Vulgatibacter sp.: one gene and its partner. The protein of the gene in region 1 interacts with the protein of each later gene in a pairwise test. Links are inferred from orthologs where the notes say so. Each region holds a gene or a part of one and is shown on either strand. Other genes may lie near its edges.

The links.
Region 2: the proteins of ftsA (region 1) and ACESMR_RS09335 interact in binary tests that used the Escherichia coli proteins (3 or more experiments, as listed by UniProt). The link is inferred for Vulgatibacter sp. from one-to-one orthologs.

The regions. Positions count from the first base shown.
Region 1 is NZ_JAWLCN010000001.1:160,524-170,216, forward strand. What follows is about bases 1,959-4,797. They hold ftsA (cell division protein FtsA), read left to right. Parts: upstream 1,959-2,681; coding sequence 2,682-3,914; downstream 3,915-4,797. Other genes in these bases: ACESMR_RS00785 (cell division protein FtsQ/DivIB), read left to right, coding at 1,959-2,542; ftsZ (cell division protein FtsZ), read left to right, coding at 3,942-4,797. Outside these bases: ACESMR_RS00775 (HD domain-containing protein), read right to left, coding at 1-34; ACESMR_RS00780 (ATP-binding protein), read left to right, coding at 138-1,613; more of ACESMR_RS00785, read left to right, coding at 1,697-1,958; more of ftsZ, read left to right, coding at 4,798-5,180; ACESMR_RS00800 (cold-shock protein), read left to right, coding at 5,527-5,730; ACESMR_RS00805 (hypothetical protein), read right to left, coding at 5,932-6,282; ACESMR_RS00810 (acetyl/propionyl/methylcrotonyl-CoA carboxylase subunit alpha), read left to right, coding at 6,401-7,759; ACESMR_RS00815 (biotin/lipoyl-binding carrier protein), read left to right, coding at 7,785-8,000; ACESMR_RS00820 (enoyl-CoA hydratase/isomerase family protein), read left to right, coding at 8,016-8,792; ACESMR_RS00825 (FHA domain-containing protein), read right to left, coding at 8,798-9,693. UniProt on the Escherichia coli protein: Essential cell division protein that assists in the assembly of the Z ring. May serve as the principal membrane anchor for the Z ring.
Region 2 is NZ_JAWLCN010000003.1:450,746-460,363, reverse strand. Bases 4,824-7,587 are described here. They hold ACESMR_RS09335 (rod shape-determining protein), read right to left. Parts: upstream 6,841-7,587; coding sequence 5,806-6,840; downstream 4,824-5,805. Other genes in these bases: ACESMR_RS09330 (hypothetical protein), read left to right, coding at 7,041-7,587; ACESMR_RS09340 (LEA type 2 family protein), read right to left, coding at 4,859-5,698; ACESMR_RS09345 (EcsC family protein), read right to left, coding at 4,824-4,847. Outside these bases: ACESMR_RS09370 (TSUP family transporter), read left to right, coding at 1-79; ACESMR_RS09365 (hypothetical protein), read left to right, coding at 135-1,130; ACESMR_RS09360 (EAL and HDOD domain-containing protein), read right to left, coding at 1,234-2,451; ACESMR_RS09355 (4a-hydroxytetrahydrobiopterin dehydratase), read right to left, coding at 2,497-2,823; ACESMR_RS09350 (cytochrome-c peroxidase), read right to left, coding at 2,958-4,043; more of ACESMR_RS09345, read right to left, coding at 4,302-4,823; more of ACESMR_RS09330, read left to right, coding at 7,588-8,321; ACESMR_RS09325 (ATP-binding protein), read left to right, coding at 8,382-9,618. UniProt on the Escherichia coli protein: Forms membrane-associated dynamic filaments that are essential for cell shape determination. Acts by regulating cell wall synthesis and cell elongation, and thus cell shape.

The DNA of each region.
Region 1 (9,693 bases):
CACGCAACCTATCCCATCGCACGTCCCAGCTCATCGCTCGCTCCTCCGACATCGACCTACGGGCGGTTTTACCTCGCGTTGGCAGGGGTTGGGGCATCTGTCGTATCCTCCCGGCCAGGGCGAGGCAGGGGGAACTCGTGCAGCTCGGTCACCGCATTCTTCTGCTCGGCGCCACCGCCGTGCTGCTCGTCGGCGGCATGGGCGCCGGCGCCCTCGTGGGCGCAGCCCGGGGCGAGGCGGTCCGTGCTTCCACCTTCGGCGATCGCGAGCAGCTCCAGGCCGTCTTCCGGATGGCGATCGATGCGCTCGAGCTCCGCCGCGCCGGGACCCTCGGCGATCCCGCCCTCGCCGGGGCGATCGAGGCGCGGATCCGGGGAGAGCTCGCCACCTATCGCTCGCTGGTTCGGGAGGAACCCTCGCCGCTCGAAGCCCGCGAGGAGGAACGCCTGGCCGCGGAGATCGACACGGTGCTCACCGAGCTCCGGGCGCAGCCGCTCGCCTCGATCCGCGCCGAGGTCCTGAGCGACACCCTGGTCGCTCGCATCCGCAAGGCGCTCGAGCGCGAGCAGGCCGAACTCGCCGCGTCCGCGCAGCAGGCCCACGACGTGATCGGCGCCGTGCGGCTCCTCGGCATCGCGGTGCCCGCCCTCGCTCTGGTCCTCATCGTCTGGATCTCGCTCACGCTCCTCGTGCCCCTGCGCGACCGGGTGCGCGATCTGCTCGCAGGGGCGGAGCGGATCCGCCGCGGCGATACGCGCACCGAGATCCCGGAGCGGGGCGGTGACGAGCTGGCGCAGGTGGCGGCGGCCTGGAATGCGATGCAACGCGAGCTGCGGCTCACCACCGTCTCCCGGAGCGAGCTGGAGGAGAACCTCGCGGCCCTCCGCGAGGCCCGCGCGCAGCTGGTGGTCGCGGATCGCATGGCGCTGGTGGGCACGCTGGCCGCCGGCGTCGCCCACGAGATCAACAACCCGCTCTCCTACCTCGGCGCGAACCTCGAGTGGATCCGCGCCGAGCTCGCCCTCCGCGCAGGCGATCGCAGCGATCTCGCCCGTGCCCTCGAGGAGGCGACCGACGGCGCCCAGCGCATCGCCGCCATCGTCGGCGATCTGCGGGCCTTCAGCCGGGAGGACGAGACCCGGGTCCAGGTCGATCTCCGGCAGGTGGTCGAGGACGCGATCCGCCTCGGCGGCCACGAGGTCCGCCAGGTCGCGACCCTCGAGCGGCAGCTGGACGAGGTGCCGCCCGTGCTCGGCAACCGGATGCGCCTCGGCCAGGTGGTCCTCAACCTGCTGGTCAACGCGGCGCAGTCCTTTCCGCCGGAACGCGCGGGCAACGCCCGGATCGCGATCCGTACCCGCACCGACGCCGACGGCAACGCCGTCGTCGAGGTCGAGGACGACGGCCCCGGGGTACCCGAGGAGATCCGCCACCGGATCTTCGATCCCTTCTTCACCACCAAGCCGGTCGGCGTGGGGACGGGGCTCGGCCTCTCGGTCTGCAACGGCATCGTCGCCGCCCACGGCGGCGCGATCGAATACGTGGCCGCTGCAGGGGGCGGGAGCCTCTTCCGGGTGACGCTCGGGGGCGTTCCCACGGCGCGCGTCGCCTGATCCCGAACGATCGCGCGATGTGATCGCGATCCACACAGGCAGAAAACTGGATCGCCGATATCACCGGCCCGATCAATCGGCGCGTGAGCAACCGCCGCAAAATCGATCGCGCCGAGCAGGCGCGCAGGGCCCTCTCCCTCACCAGGCGCCTGGCCATCTTCACCCTCCGGGTGTGCGGCCTCCTCGCCGCAGTGGCTGCGGTCTGCGGCGGCGGCTGGGCTGCGATCCGGTGGGTGACGACCACGCCGCGGCTGGCGATCGTCGATTTCGAGATCTCCGGAAACGATCGCGCCAGGGAAGGCGAGATCCGGCAGCTCCTCGGGATCGCGCCTGGCGAGAACCTGCTCCTCGCGGATCTCGGCAGCGCCCACGACAGGCTCCTCGACCACCCGTGGATCCGCGAGGTCTCCCTCGAGCGGCGTTTTCCACAGGGGGTCGATATCGCCGTCGTTGAGCGGCAGCCCAAGGCTCTCGTAGATCTGGGCCATCTCTACCTCCTCGACGAACGCGGGGAGGCCTTCAAGCGCGCACAGCCGGGCGATCCGCTCGATCTCCCGGTGATCACCGGCCTGCCCCGCGAGGACTGGTCGGACAAGCCAGAGGAAACACGGCTTCGACTCGACGAGGCGCTGCACGCGCTCGGCGCCTGGGCGGAGCGGGAGCGGTCCCGCTCGTTGCCGGTGGCGGAAGTGCATCTCGACGAGGGGGAGGGCGTGACCCTCTACCTCGGGGAGCGGGGGCCGGCGGTGAAGCTGGGACACGGCGATTTCGAGCGAAAGCTGGATCGCCTGGCCCGGGTCCTGGCCGAGGTGGAGCGGCGCGGTGAACGGGTCGAGCTGGTGCGGCTCGACAACCGGGCGAGGCCCGGCTGGATCGCGGCACGGCTGGCGGAAGCCACCGGGCCGGAGCGGAAGACGGCGACTCCCTGAGAGGGGAGAAGCCTGCAGGGCAATGGGCGCGAGAGCGCTCATCGGACGGGAAAAAGCGGCACGGCGGGCCGAAAGGCTTCTCACGTCGAGCATGCCGCAGGCAGCTCACCCGGAAACGGGGAGCGAAAGGAAGTCCGGCATGGGCAAGAAGGGCGAGCTGATCGTCGGACTCGACATCGGCACCACCAAGATCTGCGCGATCGTGGGCGAGGTGACCGACGAGGGCATCGACATCATCGGCATCGGCAGCCATCCGTCGAAGGGGCTGCGCAAGGGTGTCGTCGTCAACATCGAAGCAACCGTCGCCTCGATCAAGCGCGCGATCGAGGAAGCGGAGCTGATGGCAGGCTGCGAGATCAACACGGTCTACACCGGGATCGCAGGCGGCCACATCAAGGGCTTCAACTCGCAGGGCATCGTCGCGATCAAGGACAAGGAGGTCCGCGAGGCGGACATCCAGCGCGTGATCGACGCGGCCAAGGCGATCGCCATTCCGCTCGACCGCGAAGTGATCCACGTGCTGCCCCAGGAGTTCGTCATCGACGAGCAGGGCGGCATCAAGGATCCGCTCGGCATGTCCGGCGTGCGCCTCGAGGCCAAGGTCCACATCGTGACCGGCGCGGTCTCCAGCGCCCAGAACATCATCAAGTGCGCCAACAAGACGGGCCTCAACGTCGCCGACATCGTGCTCCAGCCCCTGGCCTCCTCCGAGGCAGTGCTCGGCGAGGACGAGAAGGAACTCGGCGTCTGCCTCGTCGACATCGGCGGCGGCACCACCGACATCGCCATCTTCTCCGGCGGCTCGATCGTCCACACCGGCGTGATCGCGCTGGGCGGCAACAACCTCACCAGCGACATCGCCATCGGCCTGCGCACCCCCGCCCACGAGGCGGAGCGGATCAAGCAGAAGCACGGCTGCTGCATGGCGGCCCTCGTCGACGAGGACGAGACGATCGAGGTGCCGAGCGTCGGCGGCCGCCAGCCGCGGGTGCTCTCGCGCCGGATCCTCACCGAGATCCTCGAGCCGCGGGTGGAGGAGATCTTCCAGATGGTGCAGCGCGAGGTGGAGCGCTGCGGCTACCAGGATCTCCTCGCCTCGGGCGTGGTGATCACCGGCGGCTCGACGCTGCTGGCCGGCATGCCGGAGCTCGCCGAGGAGGTGCTCGGCCTGCCGGTGCGCCGCGGCCTGCCGAGGGGCATCGGCGGTCTCGTCGACGTGGTGAAGAGCCCGATGTACGCCACCGGCGTGGGCCTCGTGCAATACGGCGCCCGCAACCTCGAGATGCGGAACTTCAAGATCCGCGGTGGCGACGACAACGTCTACAAGAAGGTCGGCAAGCGCATGAAGGAGTGGTTTGCCGAGATCTTCTGATCACGCCGAGAGCTGAAGGAGCGAGCGATGATTGATTTCGAAGGGAAGAGCAGCGTTCCCGGCGCGCGCATCAAGGTGATCGGCGTCGGCGGTGGCGGCGGCAACGCCGTCAACAGCATGATCTCGGCCGGCCTCACCGGCGTGGACTTCATCGTCTGCAACACCGACGCACAGGCGCTGGCGGCCAACAAGGCGCCGTTCAAGGTGCAGCTCGGGCAGGCGCTCACCCGCGGCCTCGGCGCCGGCGCGAACCCCGGCGTGGGCCGCGATGCGGCCCTCGAGGATCGGGAGAAGCTCCTCGAGCTCCTCGAGGGCGCCGACATGATCTTCGTCACCTGCGGCATGGGTGGCGGCACGGGCACCGGCGGCGCGCCGGTGATCGCCGAGGTGGCCAAGGAGCTCGGCGCCCTCACCGTGGGCGTGGTGACCAAGCCCTTCTCCTTCGAGGGGAACAAGCGGCGCAAGCAGGCCGAGTCCGGCATCGTCGAGCTCGGCGCCGCGGTCGACACGCTGATCACCATCCCGAACCAGCGGCTGCTCTCGGTGGCCGATGCGCGGATGCCGATGCTCGAAGCGTTCCGCCGCGCGGACGACGTGCTGCTCAACGCGGTGCAGGGCATCGTCGACCTGATCCAGAACCACGGCTACGTGAACGTCGACTTCGCCGACGCCCGGGCGGTGATGGCGGATCAGGGCATGGCGCTGATGGGCACGGGGCGTGGCACCGGGGCGAACCGCTGCCTCGACGCGATGCAGGCGGCGATCGCCTCGCCGCTCCTCGAGGACGTCTCGATCGACGGCGCCATGGGGTTGCTCATCAACATCACCGGCCCGGGGGATCTCGGGCTGGTCGAGGTGGACGAGGCCCTCTCCATCGTCCGCGAGGCGGCGCACGAGGATGCGAACATCATCTTCGGTTCCGTGGTCGACGAGCGGATGGAGGACGAGGTCAAGATCACGATCATCGCCACCGGCTTCGAGCAGAAGACGGCGCGGGTGCAGCCGCCGCGGCTCCCTGCGGCAGCGCCGAAGCAGCAGCAGCCCGCAGTCGCTGCCGGGGCCCGCACCGGCAGGGCCCTGCCGCCTCCTCCGCCGCCGGAGGAGATGGCCTACGTCGAGCAGCAGCCGGCCGCGCGCCGCCCCGCCGCGGTGCAGACCCGGCCCTTCTCCTCGCCCCAGCTCCTGCGCGAGCTCGCGGCCGATGCAGAGGATGAGCTCGACATCCCCACCTTCCTGCGCCGCGCCAACCAGGCGGAGTTGGGGTAGGGAAGCGCCGCCGACGGCGGACTGGCGGCAGGGAAATCGGGCCCGGGCGACTCGCTCGGGCCCTTTTTTGTGCTCGATATCAAACACAATTGCCGCTGTTTCGCTTTGGTTAATCGCAATAGTCGAAAAGCTCTTTGCTGGCTCAAATGCAGGTGCCAGAAAATTGGTAACGGCGTCTTGACGCCTTTTTGAAGCGCTTGGTACCGTTCCTTTCGTCCTGACAAACGAAGCGCTGGCTGCCGTGGGAAGTCGAGTTCCAACGGGTGTCGGCGAGGGGGATCGCCTTCCTACCCGGATAACGGGAAGGCGTAATTGCGGGCTTTTGCCCGGAAGAAGGGAAGCACCGATGGCGCAGGGAACGGTCAAGTGGTTCAACGACGCGAAGGGCTACGGTTTCATCTCGCAGGACACCGGCGAGGACGTATTCGTGCACTTCTCGGCGATCACCATGGAGGGGTTCAAGACCCTCGCCGAGGGGGAAGCCGTGGAGTTCGACGTGACGCGTGGCCCCAAGGGCCTGCAGGCGTCGAACGTGCGCCGCGTCGCCTAAGTCACCGAAACCACCGGTGAATCCGCGAAGGCCCGGGCTCTTGCAGCCGCGGGCCTTCCGCGTTCCTGGGGCACGGCTGTGGTGCTGCGGGCGGGCAGCGGTGCTGCGACCCGGGGGTGTTAGCGGACTGGCATCTCCGCGTCCCTGCAGCTGGACGCATCGAGCCGGCATCGATCACCGGTTTGACGACATCCTCGGCAATCAAACGAGCGATGCGACGAACTCGTCGGTGCGGCTCGCCAGTCGATCGCTCTTTTCGAGCAGCTCGTCGAGCTCCCGGAAGAGCTCTTCGCTGCCCTCGAGCTCCTCCCCCGGCGCGAGTCGATGGATCAGATCACCCACCCGAACAAGGTGCTGCCGGGCGAGGAGGAGATCCCTGCCGGCTCTCGTCCCCTGGCGCGTGAAGAGCAGGCCGCTGTGGAAGAGCCGCGCCACCGCCTGCTCGTTCCCGTCGAGAACGCGGCGCAGCCGCGCCCGGTAGAGGCGCTGGCGCCTGTGGCTGCGGACGGCATCGAGATCGACCACCTCTGCGGTCCTGGACCTGCGGCGCATGGCGTCCTCCCTTCCTCGTTCTCCGGAGCAGGAGCGCAAGGTTGGGACGTGCGGGCTGCCGTGCAACCCATGCGCGGAAACCATTGAAAGGGGGACGCCTTCCGCGTATGGCGAAGGGATGTTCCGCAAGATCCTCATCGCGAACCGGGGCGAGATCGCCCGCCGGATTTCGGAAGCCGTGCGCCCGATGGGCGTCTCCACCGTCGCGGTCTACAGCGACGCCGACGAGGGCGCGCCCCACACCCGCGCCGCCGACGAAGCGGTGCACATCGGCCCTGCTGCGCCGCGGGAGAGCTACCTCAACGCCGAGGCGATCCTCGCCGCCGCGAAGAAGACCGGCGCCGAGGCGATTCACCCGGGCTACGGCTTCCTCTCGGAGAACGCCGCCTTCGCCCGCGCGGTCCACGACGCCGGCATGACCTTCATCGGTCCGCCGCCGGAGTCGATGGAGCGGATGAAGGACAAGGCAGAGGCCCGGCGCCTCGTCACCGCTGCAGGTGTGCCCACCGTTCCCGGCACCGAGGGCACCGTCTCCACCACCGAGGAGGCGAAGGCCGCCGCGGCACAGATCGGTTATCCGGTGCTGGTGAAGGCAGCCGGCGGCGGCGGCGGCATCGGCATGATGCCCGCCCGGGACGACGAGTCGCTGGAGAAGGCGCTCCGCGCCTGCGGCGACCGGGCCCGCTCGGCCTTCGGCCGCGATGCGGTCTACCTGGAGCGCTACCTCGAGGCCCCGCGCCACATCGAGGTCCAGATCCTCGGGGACCACCACGGCAACCTGATCCACCTCTTCGAACGCGAGTGCTCGATCCAGCGCCGCCACCAGAAGGTGACCGAGGAGGCCCCCTCGCCGCTCTGGTGGCAGGGCAAGCGCGACCTCCTCGAGCGGATCTACGACGCGGCGGTCCGCGCGGCGAACGCCTTCGGCTACGCGAACGCCGGCACCTGCGAGTTCCTCGTGCAGGGCGACGAGTTCTTCTTCATCGAGATGAACGCGCGCCTGCAGGTGGAGCATCCGGTCACCGAGCTCACCACGGGCGTCGATCTCATCGGTTGGCAGCTCCGCATCGCCGCCGGCGAGAAGCTCGACCTCCACCCCTCGCGGATCGAGCGGCGCGGCGCGGCGATCGAGATGCGCGTCTATGCCGAGGATCCGATCCGCTTCTTCCCTGCGCCAGGAAAGATCACCACCTGGGAAGAGCCGACGGGGGAGGGCGTTCGCGTCGATGCAGGCTACGAAGCCGGGCAGATGGTGACGCCCTTCTACGACCCGATGATCGCCAAGCTCATCGCCTGGGGCCAGGACCGCTCCGAGGCCATCGCCCGCGGTCTCGCGGCGGTGCGCTCTTTCAAGATCGAGGGCGAGAAGCTCAAGACCAACCTGCCGTTGCACGAGCGCATCCTCGCCGACGACGCGTTCGCCGCAGGCGACCTCGACACCCACTTCCTCGAGAAGCACGCGCGCCCTTCGAAGTGAGCGCGCCCACCAGGAGAGCAGCGAGATGGCAACCGAGATCCCCGCCCACATCACCGGCACCGTCTGGAAGATCGAGAAGAAGCAGGGCGACAACGTCCAGGAGGGCGACGTCCTCGTCATCCTCGAGTCGATGAAGATGGAGATGCCGGTCGAGGCGCCGGAGAACGGCGTCGTGCAGGAGATCCGCTGCTCGGAAGGGCAGGCGGTGCAGGAAGGCGACGTGCTGGCGATCATCGGCTGATCGCGCGGAGACGACGTGGGCCTGCTGCAGGTCGACAGGGTGGGGGAGGACGTTCGCGTCCTCACCCTCGACAACGAGCGCAAGCGCAACGCCGTCGATCCCGATCTCCTCGGGGCGATCGTCTCGGCCTGCGAGGAGGCGAACGCGGCGCAGGTTCGCTGCCTCGTCCTCACCGGTAGGGGCGACAAGGCCTTCTGCGCAGGCTACGACCTCGAGGCGCTGGCCCGGACCCGGCCCGACGATCCCCTCCCCGACGCGGCGCTGCAGGTGGCGCTCTCGGCCCTCGAGCATGCGCAGGCGCCGGTGATCGCGGCGATCAACGGCGCCGCCTACGGGGCCGGCGCCGAACTCTCGGTCGCCTGTGATCTACGGATCGCAGCTGCAGGGGCGCGGATCGCGATGCCGCCGGCAAAGCTCGGGATCATCTACGCGCCGGCGGGGCTGCAGCGCTTCGTCGAGTTGCTCGGGCTCTCGCAGGCCAAGCGCCTCTTCTATACGGCAGAGCCGGTCGAAGCCGCCGAGGCCCGGTCGATCGGCCTGGTCGACGAGGTGGTGGAGCCGGGCAGGGCGCTCGATCGGGCGCTCGAGCTCGCCGCCTCGATCGCCGCGAACTCGCCGGTGTCGGTGCAGGGGATGAAGCGGCTCTTCCTGCTGCTGCGCAGGCGCGAGCTGCAGCCGGCGGTGATGGCGGAGGTCGAGGCGCTGCGGCGCGCCTCCTTCCATTGCGAGGATGCCCGGGAGGGTATCGCCGCCGTGCGCGAGCGGCGCAAGCCCCACTTCACCGGTCGCTGACCGAGTCAGCGCGCTGCAGCGCGCTCCCAATTCTCGATGGCGGAGCGGATGCGCTCCGCCTGCGGATCGCCCGGACGCAGCTCGAGATAGCGGCGCCAGTGGGTGGAGGAGCGGGCGCCGTCCCCCTGCCGCGCGCGGATCTCGGCGAGGCGGCGCTGCAGCTCCGCGTCGTCCGGACGAGCCGCCGCTGCGAGCTCGAAGAGAGCGCCTGCACGCTCGAGTTCGCCGCGGGCGTAGAGCTTCTCGGCGGCGCCGGCGAGGTCGGGGGCCGACGCGGCGGAGGGCGGCGCCTCGGCTGGAGCGGGGAGCGCCACCGGCGCGCGCTGCGCCGCATGGCCGCCGCCCACCCAGAGCGCGCTGGCATAGCCGGCGGCACCTGCTGCCACCAGCGCGAGACCGAGCAGCGGGATCCAGGCGGCGGCACGCTGCCGCGTGGCGGGCGGTGGCGCCGCGGCCGGAGCGGGCCCCGGCGTAGGGGCGGCTCCTGGCCCCGGCGTGTGTGCAGCGGCACCGGGCCCCGGCGTGCGGTGCAGCGGCGGCGGTCCCGGCGTGTGTGCAGCGGCACCAGGCCCCGGCGTACGGTGCAGCGGCGGCGGTCCCGGCGTGTGTGCAGCGGCACCAGGCCCCGGCGTGCGGTGCAGCGGCGGCGGTCCCGGCGTGTGTGCAGCGGCACCAGGCCCCGGCGTGCGGTGCAGCGGCGGCGGCAGGTCGCCCCTCCGTGGTCCCGGCCCGGGCGTCACGTCGTCCGGGCCGGCGTTTTCGCCCCACGGATCGTCGCCCAGGGTCACGCCGCCAGAGTGCCAGACCAACTCCTCGTCGACGCTCCCATCGTCGACCTCCAGCGAGACCGCGTCCGCGTGCTGCCGCACGCCGGCCCCCGCCGCCCCCTCGAGGACGATGG
Region 2 (9,618 bases), on another replicon or contig:
CGACGTGCTCGTGCGCCGGGTCGTCCTCCTCGTGGTACTCGCACTGGTGGCGAAGCTCGGCTTCGACCTGCTGGCGTGATGCGCCGGCCCGGCGCCACAGGTAGACTCCGCGGCCTTCACGACCCGAGGTCAACGTGAACGTCGACACCCTGCTCGAACGCCTGCGTGACGAGAGCCCCGACGGCCCGCTCGCCCGCCTCGCGGACCTGGCCGCGGACGAGCTCCTCGACACGCCGCTGGGCGATCTCGTCGAGCCCGGCACCACCGCCGGCGCCTGGGCGGCGATCGTGCGCGCGCACCTGGAGAGCCCCGACGCCCACCGGGCGATCGAGGAGAGGATCGAGGCCCACCTCGCCGATCTCGAGGCGCGCGCCACCACCCTCGGCGCCTTCCTGCCCGAGGAGCTCTGCCGCGCCCTGGGCGAGCTCGCCGATCGCCCCTTCGCCCCGGACCGCGATCTGGTGGTGGCCTGGCTCGATCGCGAGCCGGTGCGCCACCTCCTCCGCAAGCTGCTCCAGGAGGCGCTGGTCGCCTTCGGCAAGCGGATGAGCACGCCGGTCGCTGACAGCCGCCTCACCCGCGGCCTCGGCGATCTCGGCCGCCTCGCCCGCGAGACCGCCCTGGGCCGCACCGGCGCCTTCGGCGCCCTCGCCACCGATCTCGCTTCCGCCGTCTCCGGCGAGGTGGAGCGGCAGATCGAGCGCCGCGCCGCGGAGTTCGCAGACGCGGCGATCTCCGGCCTGCTCCACCGCATCGCCCACCTCCTCGCCGACCCCGATCTCGCCGACGAGCAGGCGGATCTCCGCCAGGCGCTCCTCGAAGGCTTCTTCGAGCTCTCGACGCCGCAGCTCGCCAGCGAGGCCCGCCGCTACGATCCCGCCGCGATCGGCGCGCTGGCGCGCACCTGGCTCGGCCGCTGGCTGGAGCGGGAGAGCGCCGAGATGGAGCTCGCCGACCTCATCGCCACCTTCCTCGGCGCCGACGCCGAGAAGCCCCTCGGCGATCTGCTCGCCGAGCTCGGCGTGGAGGAGATCGGCCGCGACGCGATCGCCGAATTCTTCGAGGCGCGGCTCCGCCCCTTCGTGCGGAGCGAGGGCTTCGCCGGATGGCTCGCGGATCTCGTGAAGTAGGCGCTTGTACCTGGACCACTCGGCCCCGCTGGCGCGGGACCAAGCGGTCCAGAGGCGCGCTTCGCGCGCAAATTGCTTTGCGTTGGAGCGCCCCACTGGGCGCTCAGAAGCGGTGGGTCTGCTCCGCCCAGGCCACCGCGTCGCGGTAGAGGCCGGGCAGGGCGAGCTCGTCCAGGCCGAGCTGCCGGGCGATCGCAGCCGCCTCCTCCCACCGCCCCGACTCGTAGGCGATGGCGAGGCGGAAGATCGCCGCGCCCTGGCCAGCGCCGCCGGCGATCGCCGCCTGCAGCGCTGGCGCCACCCCGAGCTCCCGGAGCAGATCCGGCAGCGGCCTGCCCAGCAGCGAATCGAGGGCCGAGAGCAGCCCCGCCACGAAGAGATCGGGCGCCTCGCCCTCGAGCCCCGCCTGCTGCGCCAGCTCCTCGCAGAAGCGCGCGCGGAAGAGCGCCGTCACCACCAGCTCCTCGGGCCGGTCGGTGCCGAGGCCGGTGACCGCCACCATCGTCACCCACTTGCGCAGCGGCAGCTCGCCGAGGAGCCCCAGCGCCTGCTTGATCGAGGTGACCTGGCTGCGCCAGCCGAAGAAGGCGGAGTTGAGGAAGCGCAGCAGCCGCACCGAGAGCGAGACGTCGTGCTTGACGATCTCCTCGACCCGGTCGAAGTCGATCGGCTCCTGGCTCACCGCCTGGAGGAGACGCAGGTAGCTCGTCTCCGCCGAGGGGATCTCCCGGGCCGCGAGGATCTCGGGGCGCCGGAAGAAGAAGCCCTGGAAGAGGTCGTAGCCCAGCTCGAGGGCCTCGTGGAAATCCTCGGCGGTCTCCACCTTCTCCGCGAGGAAGAGCAGACCCTTGCGGCGGAAACGACGGGGCACCTCCTCCCGCGCCTCCCGCGGCGAAGCGAGGAAGTCGACCTTCACGATGTCGGCGAGCTCGAGGAGCGGCTCGCAGCCCGGGTAGATGACGAAGTCGTCGAGGGCGAGGGTGTAGCCCGCTGCCTTGAGGGCACGGCAGGCCTCGATCACCTCGGGATCGGGCTCCACCGTCTCGAGGAGCTCCACCACGGTGCGCTCCACCGGCAGGATCCGGACGAGGTTCTCCACCAGCACCGAGCGGGTGACGTTGAAGAAGATCCGCCGATCCTGCGCCAGCACGTCGAGGCCGAAGACGTGGAGGCTGTCGTGGATGACGCGGGTCGCCGCTTCGTCGGGATCGTGGTGGGAGAAGAAGTTCTCGAAGGACGAGTGCCGGAAGAGGATCTCGTAGCCGAAGACCCGGAGCGAACGATCGAAGATCGGCTGCCGGGCGACGAAGACCTCTTCCATGAAAACGCTTCCCCTTCAAGGTGCAGGCCGGCTCATACACCAGTGCTACGCGGCTACCAAGGGCTCGATGTGCGCGGCGAGGATGAAGTCGTTCTCGGTGAGGCCACCGACCGCGTGGGTCCAGATCTGCATCTCGACCCGCCGGTAGTGGACCGAGAAGTCCGGGTGGTGCCCCTCCCGCTCGGCGAGCTCCGCCACCCGGTTCAAGAAGGCCATCGCCTCCACGAAGTTGGCGAAGAAGAAGGTCCGCTGCAGCTTGCCCTCTGCCACGGCCCAACCGGGAACCTGGCACAGCAGCCGCTCGATCGCCGCGGCGTCGAGGGCGGGAACGCCTCCCTCGCAGGGCAGGCAACGCTTGTGCACGAGATCCACCGCTTCCTCCCGACCGCCAAGGTGCGTCGCTGGGGCCGCCGCTGCCAGCGCCCGGCGCATTCCTGCACAAAAAAGGAGACCGGCCCCTGCGGAACCGGTCTCCCATGAAAACACCGTCCGTACGCGGAGACGAATCAGATCGCTTCGGGTTTCGGGGTCTTGTCCGTCGAAGCGGGCAGCTCGGGCTTGACGATGTACTCGGCGGGGATGGAGCCGGTCAGCGTCTGCAGCCAGGTGGCGATCGACTTCACGTCCTCCACCGGGAGCTGCCTGCCGACCTGGTACTCGGCCATCATCGAGATCGCCTGCTCGAGGCTCTCCGCCGAAGCGTCGTGGAAGTAGGGGCCGGTCTTGGCGACGTTCCGGAGCGAGGGCACCGAGAACATCATCTTGTCCGCCTCGTTCTTCGTCACCTCGAAGCGGCCCTGATCGGCCTGGTTCGGCCAGGGCTTCACGAGGCCGAGCTTCTGGAACATGGTGCCGCCCACATAGGCGCCCATGTGGCAGGTGACGCACCCACCATCGACGAATTTGTCGAAGCCCGCCTTCTCCGCGTCGGTGATGGCGTCCTTCTCGCCGCCGAGGAAGCGATCCCAGCGCGAAGGGGTGACGAGCTTGCGCTCGAAGGCGCCGATCGCCACGCCCACATTCTGCAGCGAGATCGGATCCTTCTCCTCGGGGAAGGCCTTCTGGAACGCCTCGACGTAGGTGGGGATCGAGCGCAGGGTCGCGACCACGCGCTTCTCGTCGGGCATCGCCATCTCCACCGGGTTCATGATCGGACCGGTGGCCTGCTCCTCGACGTGGGCGGCGCGGCCGTCCCAGAACTGCACGTGGCGGCCGGCGGCGTTGTAGACCGTCGGCGAGTTGCGCCCGCCGAGCTGGCCCTTGTGGCCCTCGGAGAACTTCTTGCCGTCGACGCCGAAGTTGGCGAGGTCGTGGCAGCTGTTGCAGGAGAGGTCGTGGTTCTTCGAGAGGCGGGTCTCGTAATAGAGCATCCGGCCCAGGCTGATCCGCTCCTCGGTGAGCTTCGTCTCGGCGGTGGTGATCACCTCCGGCAGCGGCGCGAAGAGCTGCAGCCGGGCTGCGTCGATCTCGACGGCGGGTGCCGCGACGGGGGCCTTGGCCTCGGCGGGCGCCGGCTTCTCCGCCGCCGGCTCGCTCTTACAGCCCGCGACGAGGGCGAGGGCCGCCGTCGCGACGAGAAGGGTCTTCTGCATGGGCTCGTTCTCCAGTCGTGCCACCGGGGGGACGGAGGCGATTGCGATACATAAACTCGCGCCGGTCGGATCGCTCCGGCTGCTGCGCGTCGTAAACCCAAAGCAAGCCCGAGGCAAGAACCGGGCAGCCGCCTGGTTTCCTGCTTCGCCGCAGCGGTGGGGTGGCTTCGTCGGCAGCTCGGATGCACGGCGCGCGCGCCGGTTGCGCGGCGCGCGAACCCGATTCAATCGACCGTGATATCCGAAACGCCAGCCAGGTCAGCGGCGTGCAGGCGGCACCCGGCGGAAGGTGCCGAAGCGGCGCATCGCCTCGTCGCCGATCCGCTGGATGTCGCGGCCGTTGACGAAGGCGGTGATCGGCGCGGCGAGCACCGGCACCGCGCGGCCCACGGTGCGCCAGCCGAGCCGCCGGAAGAAGGCGGCGGAGACCCGCCCGGTGACGAGCGGAACCGCGCGGAGCACCGAGGCGAGATCGGTCTCCCGGAAGCCGAGCACGTCGAGGAGCTCGGCCCTGCCGGTCCGCGCCTTGAGGTTCACGCCGTGGAGCACCGCCAATTCGATGGCGAGCTGCACCTGCAGCCACGCCACCAGCGCGAGATCGGCGGGGATGGCGGCGAGGCCGAACATCCCCACCACCGCGCCGCCGCCGGTGGCGACCTGCTTCTTCTCGTCGATGAGCCGCTGCGCAAGCTGCGGCCTGTCGAGGCCCGGGTGGGCGCGCTCGAGCTCGGCGATGCGCAGCCGCGAGCGGGCCACCTGCTGCAGCAGCCACTCGTCCAGATCCGGGAGGAAGGGCAGGCGCATGCGGCGCTCCTCTAATCTCCGAGCGTCATCTTCCGCGCCACGTCGAGGGGCCCGGAGATCCCGCCGAAGTCGAACTTCCCGTCGAGCTCCACCTCGGTGGCCTTGCCTGCGAGCAGGTTCTGCAGGCTCCTGCCCGCGCCGGAGAGGCTCACCCGCACCGGCAACTCGAGCCGCTTCGTCTTGCCCGCCGCCACGTCGGCGCCGCGCACGCTGCCGCCGCCCACCTTCGAGCCGGCGAGGGCGAGGCCGTACTGCACCGACTCGAGCGGCATCGGGAACGGGTTGGTGTTGGTGACGTCGAGGGCCACCCGCAGCTCGGCGCCGCTCGCCGTGATCCGCGGCGCGCGGATGTCGGCGATGCGCACCTTCGGAAGATCGGGCCTGTCGAAGGTGCCGCTCTTCGAGAGCGGAAAGGCGAGCATCCCCACCGGCGTGTCGATGCCGACCTTGCCGCTGGCGCGGTAGTCGAGGCGGTCCTGCGTGAAGATCGACTTCGCCGCTGGGAAGATCTCGGCGAAGCGGATCTGCGCCGGGAAGGTGATCTCCTTGCTGCGCCTGGCCGGGATCTTCACCCCCTCGTTCGGCGAGCCGCTGAAGACGCGGTTCCCCTCCACCGCGAGCTGGTAGCTCACCTGCGCCAGCTCGATCGGGATCTCGTAGGGATTGTCGATCTCGTAGACGAGGCCGAGGGTCACCGAGTCGAAGCTCATCCCCTGCAGCTTCACCCGCTTGAAGGTGAAATCCGGCTTGGTGATGTCGCCGCTCAAGGCGCGCAGGGTGGTGCAGCCCGAGCCCAGGGAGACGAGCGCGAGGGGAACGAGGAGCAGGGCGAGGCTTCTGAGCAGGGACATGGCACCTCCGGGCGGGCGGAAGGTGCGCATGCACCGGCCGCCCCGACAAGACGGGGCGGATTCGCCCCGCGCCCGCGGAAGGAAGACGGGCGCGGGCGGCACGTTGTTCAAGCGTTCGCGCAGACCTGGCGCAGGATGTCGAGCTCCTCCAGCGCCTTGCCGGCCCCGATCACCACCGACGAGAGCGGATCCTCGGCGAGGAAGACCGGCAGGCCGGTCTCCTCCCGGAGGAGCGTGTCGAGGTTCTTGAGGAGCGCGCCACCGCCGGCGAGCACGATGCCGCGATCGGCGATGTCGCCGGCGAGCTCGGGGGGCGTGCGCTCCAGGGTGACCTTCACCGCCTCGACGATGGCGTTGATCGGCTCGCTCAAGGCGTCGCGGATCTCGTCGCTCGACACGGTGAGCGTGCGCGGGACACCGGCCACGAGATCGCGGCCCTTGATGTCCATGGTGAGCACCTCGTCGGTCGGGTACGCGGTGCCGATGCCCATCTTGATCAGCTCGGCGGTGCGCTCGCCGATGAGCAGATTGTACTTGCGCTTGATGTGCTGGATGATCCCCTCGTCCATCTTGTCGCCGCCGACGCGGACCGACTTCGAATAGACGATCCCGGCGAGGGAGATCACCGCGACATCCGAGGTGCCGCCACCGATGTCGACGATCATGTTGCCCGACGGCTCGGTGATGGGCAGGCCCGCACCGATCGCCGCCGCCATCGGCTGTTCGATCAGGTAGACCTCGCGGGCGCCCGCGCTCTCCGCCGCCTCGCGCACCGCGCGCCGCTCGACCTCGGTGATCCCCGACGGGATGCCGATGACGATCCGCGGACGCACGAGCGCCTTGCGGTTGTGCGCGGTCTGGATGAAGTAGCGGAGCATCGCCGCGGTGATCTCGAAGTCGGCGATCACGCCGTCCTTCATCGGCCGGATGGCGACGATGTTGCCGGGGGTGCGCCCCAGCATCTCCTTCGCCTCCTTGCCAACCGCGAGCACCTTCTTGCCGCCCCGCGCGTCCTGCTGGACGGCGACGACGGAGGGCTCGTTCGAGACGATGCCCATGCCACGGATGTAGATGAGGGTGTTGGCGGTGCCGAGGTCGATCGCGAGATCGCGCGAAAACAGACGGTAGAGCCAGTCGAACATGCCGGTCCAAGCCCTCGAGGCGTAATGATTCTTCGGGGTTCTAACGCAGGCTCTCCAACAGATCCAAAGAAATCCCCGAGCGGGCCGGTAGCCGGGCGGTGCCTACACCGGCCCCCCTTGGGCCCTGCCGGGCTGGCGGCGGAAGCTTTTCTACCCCCTGCGTGATCGGCGTACACTCCGACCTCCGAGGGGAGGTATCGATGCGCCACCTGCACCTGCTCGCCTGTTCGGCCCTGCTGCTCGCGGGCTGCCAGCCCGCAGACGACGTCCCGGCGGATGGGGGCTTCTACGGCCCGCCGATCCAGGCCACCTACATCATCGAATTCGGCGAGGTGGCGGTCGGCGAGGAGGCGATCCGGCAGGCGGCGATCCGCGCGGGAAAGCAGGCGGTGCTCCTCTCTCCCCCCGAGGTCGAGCCCCCCTTCTTCAGCGACGTGGAGCAGGTGGTGCGGATCGAGCCGCGGGAGGAACTGCAGGTCCATTTCGCCTTCCGCCCCACGGCCCCCGGCCGCTTCGAGCAGGAGATCGAGCTCCGCACCAACGGCGCGAGCCAGGCCTACCGGCTCCAGGGGGTGGCGGTGGCGCAGGAGCCGGTCTGCGAGCCGGCGCCGCGGACCGACCACTTCCCCGACGTGCGGCCTCGCGTCGACGTCCTCCTCCTGGTCGACGACCACGCCTCGATGGAGCCCTTCCGCGAGCAGCTGGTGGCGGAGGCCCGGGCGCTTCCGCCCTGGCTCGACGAGGCAGGCATCGATTGGCAGCTCGCCGTGACCACGAGCAGCTCGGATGCGGGCTGCGCCGGCGGCAGCCTCCTGGGCGATCCGCCGATCCTCGCCGGGGGCGCCGATGCCTCCGATCGCCTCGAGGCGGTGGTCGGCGCCCCTGGCTGCGACGGGAACGGCAACGGGCTCGCCTCCGCCGCTGCTGCTGTTGCAGCAGCGGGTGACGCCTTCCGGCGGCCCGAAGCGGGGCTCGCCCTCCTCGTCGTCGCCTCCCGGGACGACAATTCGCCGGGTGAGGTCGTCGCCTACGCACGCTCCCTCGAGATGGGAAGGCAGGTCGGAACCACGAGCCTGGTGCGGGCCCTCGCCGTGGTGGGCGGGGAGGGCGGACATTGCGAGGGAACGGAGCCTGGCAGCCGCTATGGGGAAGCGGTCTCGTTCCTCGGTGGCTCCCGTCGCTCGCTCTGCGACGAGGCGTGGGGCCTCGCGGACTTCTTTGCCCCGGGCGCGACCTTCGGCATGCCGCTCACCTATCCCCTCGAGCGCCTCCCCATCGACCTCGACGAGGACGGCGTGCTCGACGACGCCGACGGGGAGATCGAGGTGCGCATCGACGGTGCGGTCGTCGCCTCCCGCAACGAGGAAGCGTGGCGGGTCTGGGACTACGACGCCGATCGCAACGCCGTGGTCTTCTACCCTCACTTCGTGCCCGCTCCCGGCCAGGGGATCGAGATCGCCTACGAGGCGCACTGCGACTGAAGGCCGCTTCCCGAGCGCCGGGGCGCTGCGGATGGCGCCGACCGGCCTTATGTCTCCCCCGTGCGCGGGGGCGGCCAGAACGAGGAGAAGGCATCCGGCGCCGCGGCGAGGCGGCGCGGGCCCCCGCTCGTCCTCGCCTCGCTCCTCGGTCTGGTCGGCTTCCTCATCAATCTCTTCCCGGTCGAGATCCTCTCCGGCGTCCACGCGATCTTCGGCTCCCTGCCGGTGATCGCCGCCGGGGTCCTCTTCGGACCCGCCGGCGGTGCCCTCGCCGGCACGATCGCAGGTCCCTACACCCAGCTCCTCTGGGGGCATCCCTGGGGCTGGCTGCTGCTCATCGGACTCGGCGCCCTCACCGGCAGCCTCTCCCGCAGCCACCTGCCGGTCCCCGCCACCGCCCTCGGCTGGATCGTCGCCGGCCCGGCGATGTTCGCGGGGATGGTCCTCCTCGCGCCCGGCTACCCCACGGGCACCGCTGCCACCGTGGTCGCCAAGAGCGTGCTCGAATGGATGCTCGGGGCGCTGATCGTCCAGGTCGCGCTGCTGGGCCCGTTCGTCCGCCGCCTCGTGCTGTCGTGGCTGCCGCCGCCCCTCGCCGAGGTCCGGACCAAGGCCGCGCTCCTCTCGATCTTCGCGCTGGGCGGGGCGCTGCCGCTGCTCGTCCTCGGCTATCTCGGCTCCCGGCTGCTCTACCAGAGCCAGGTCGAGGGGCTCGATCGCCAGCTCTTTGCCGAGGTCACCCAGCTCCGCGTCGGCATCCGCGCTTCGTTTGCGGAGACGATGGGCAAGGTCGCCGGGGCGGCCACCGCGGTGGACGCCGGAAGCGGGAGCCGCGACCCGCTCGACCGGGTGGTTGCGGGACTCGACGCGGCCACCGTGGCCACCCTCGAGGACGGCAGCGGGCGGATGGTCGGCGTCTCGGCCACCGGTGACGAGGAAGCGGCGTTGCGCCTGATCCGGGCGGGACGCGCGCTCTTCCCCGGGCGCCTCGCCGGCCCTGCGCTCGGACAGCTGGAAGGAGCGGTCGGAGCCCTCGTCGTGGCGGCACCCGTGCCCCGCGGCGGCAGGCTGCTGGTGGAGATGGATCCGCGCCGCTTCCTCCGACCCGTGGAGCGCTTCGTGCCGGCGCCCCTCGAGGTCTTGGTGCTCGATCGGCACGGCATGCCGATCGTGGGAACCCTGCCTGCCCGGGATGCGGTGGCAGCGGCGCGCGATGCGACGCCGGGCGAGGTGACGACCTTCCTGCCCACGCCGGGATCGGTCCGCACGCTGCGCCCCCAATCGACGGTGCGCCTCG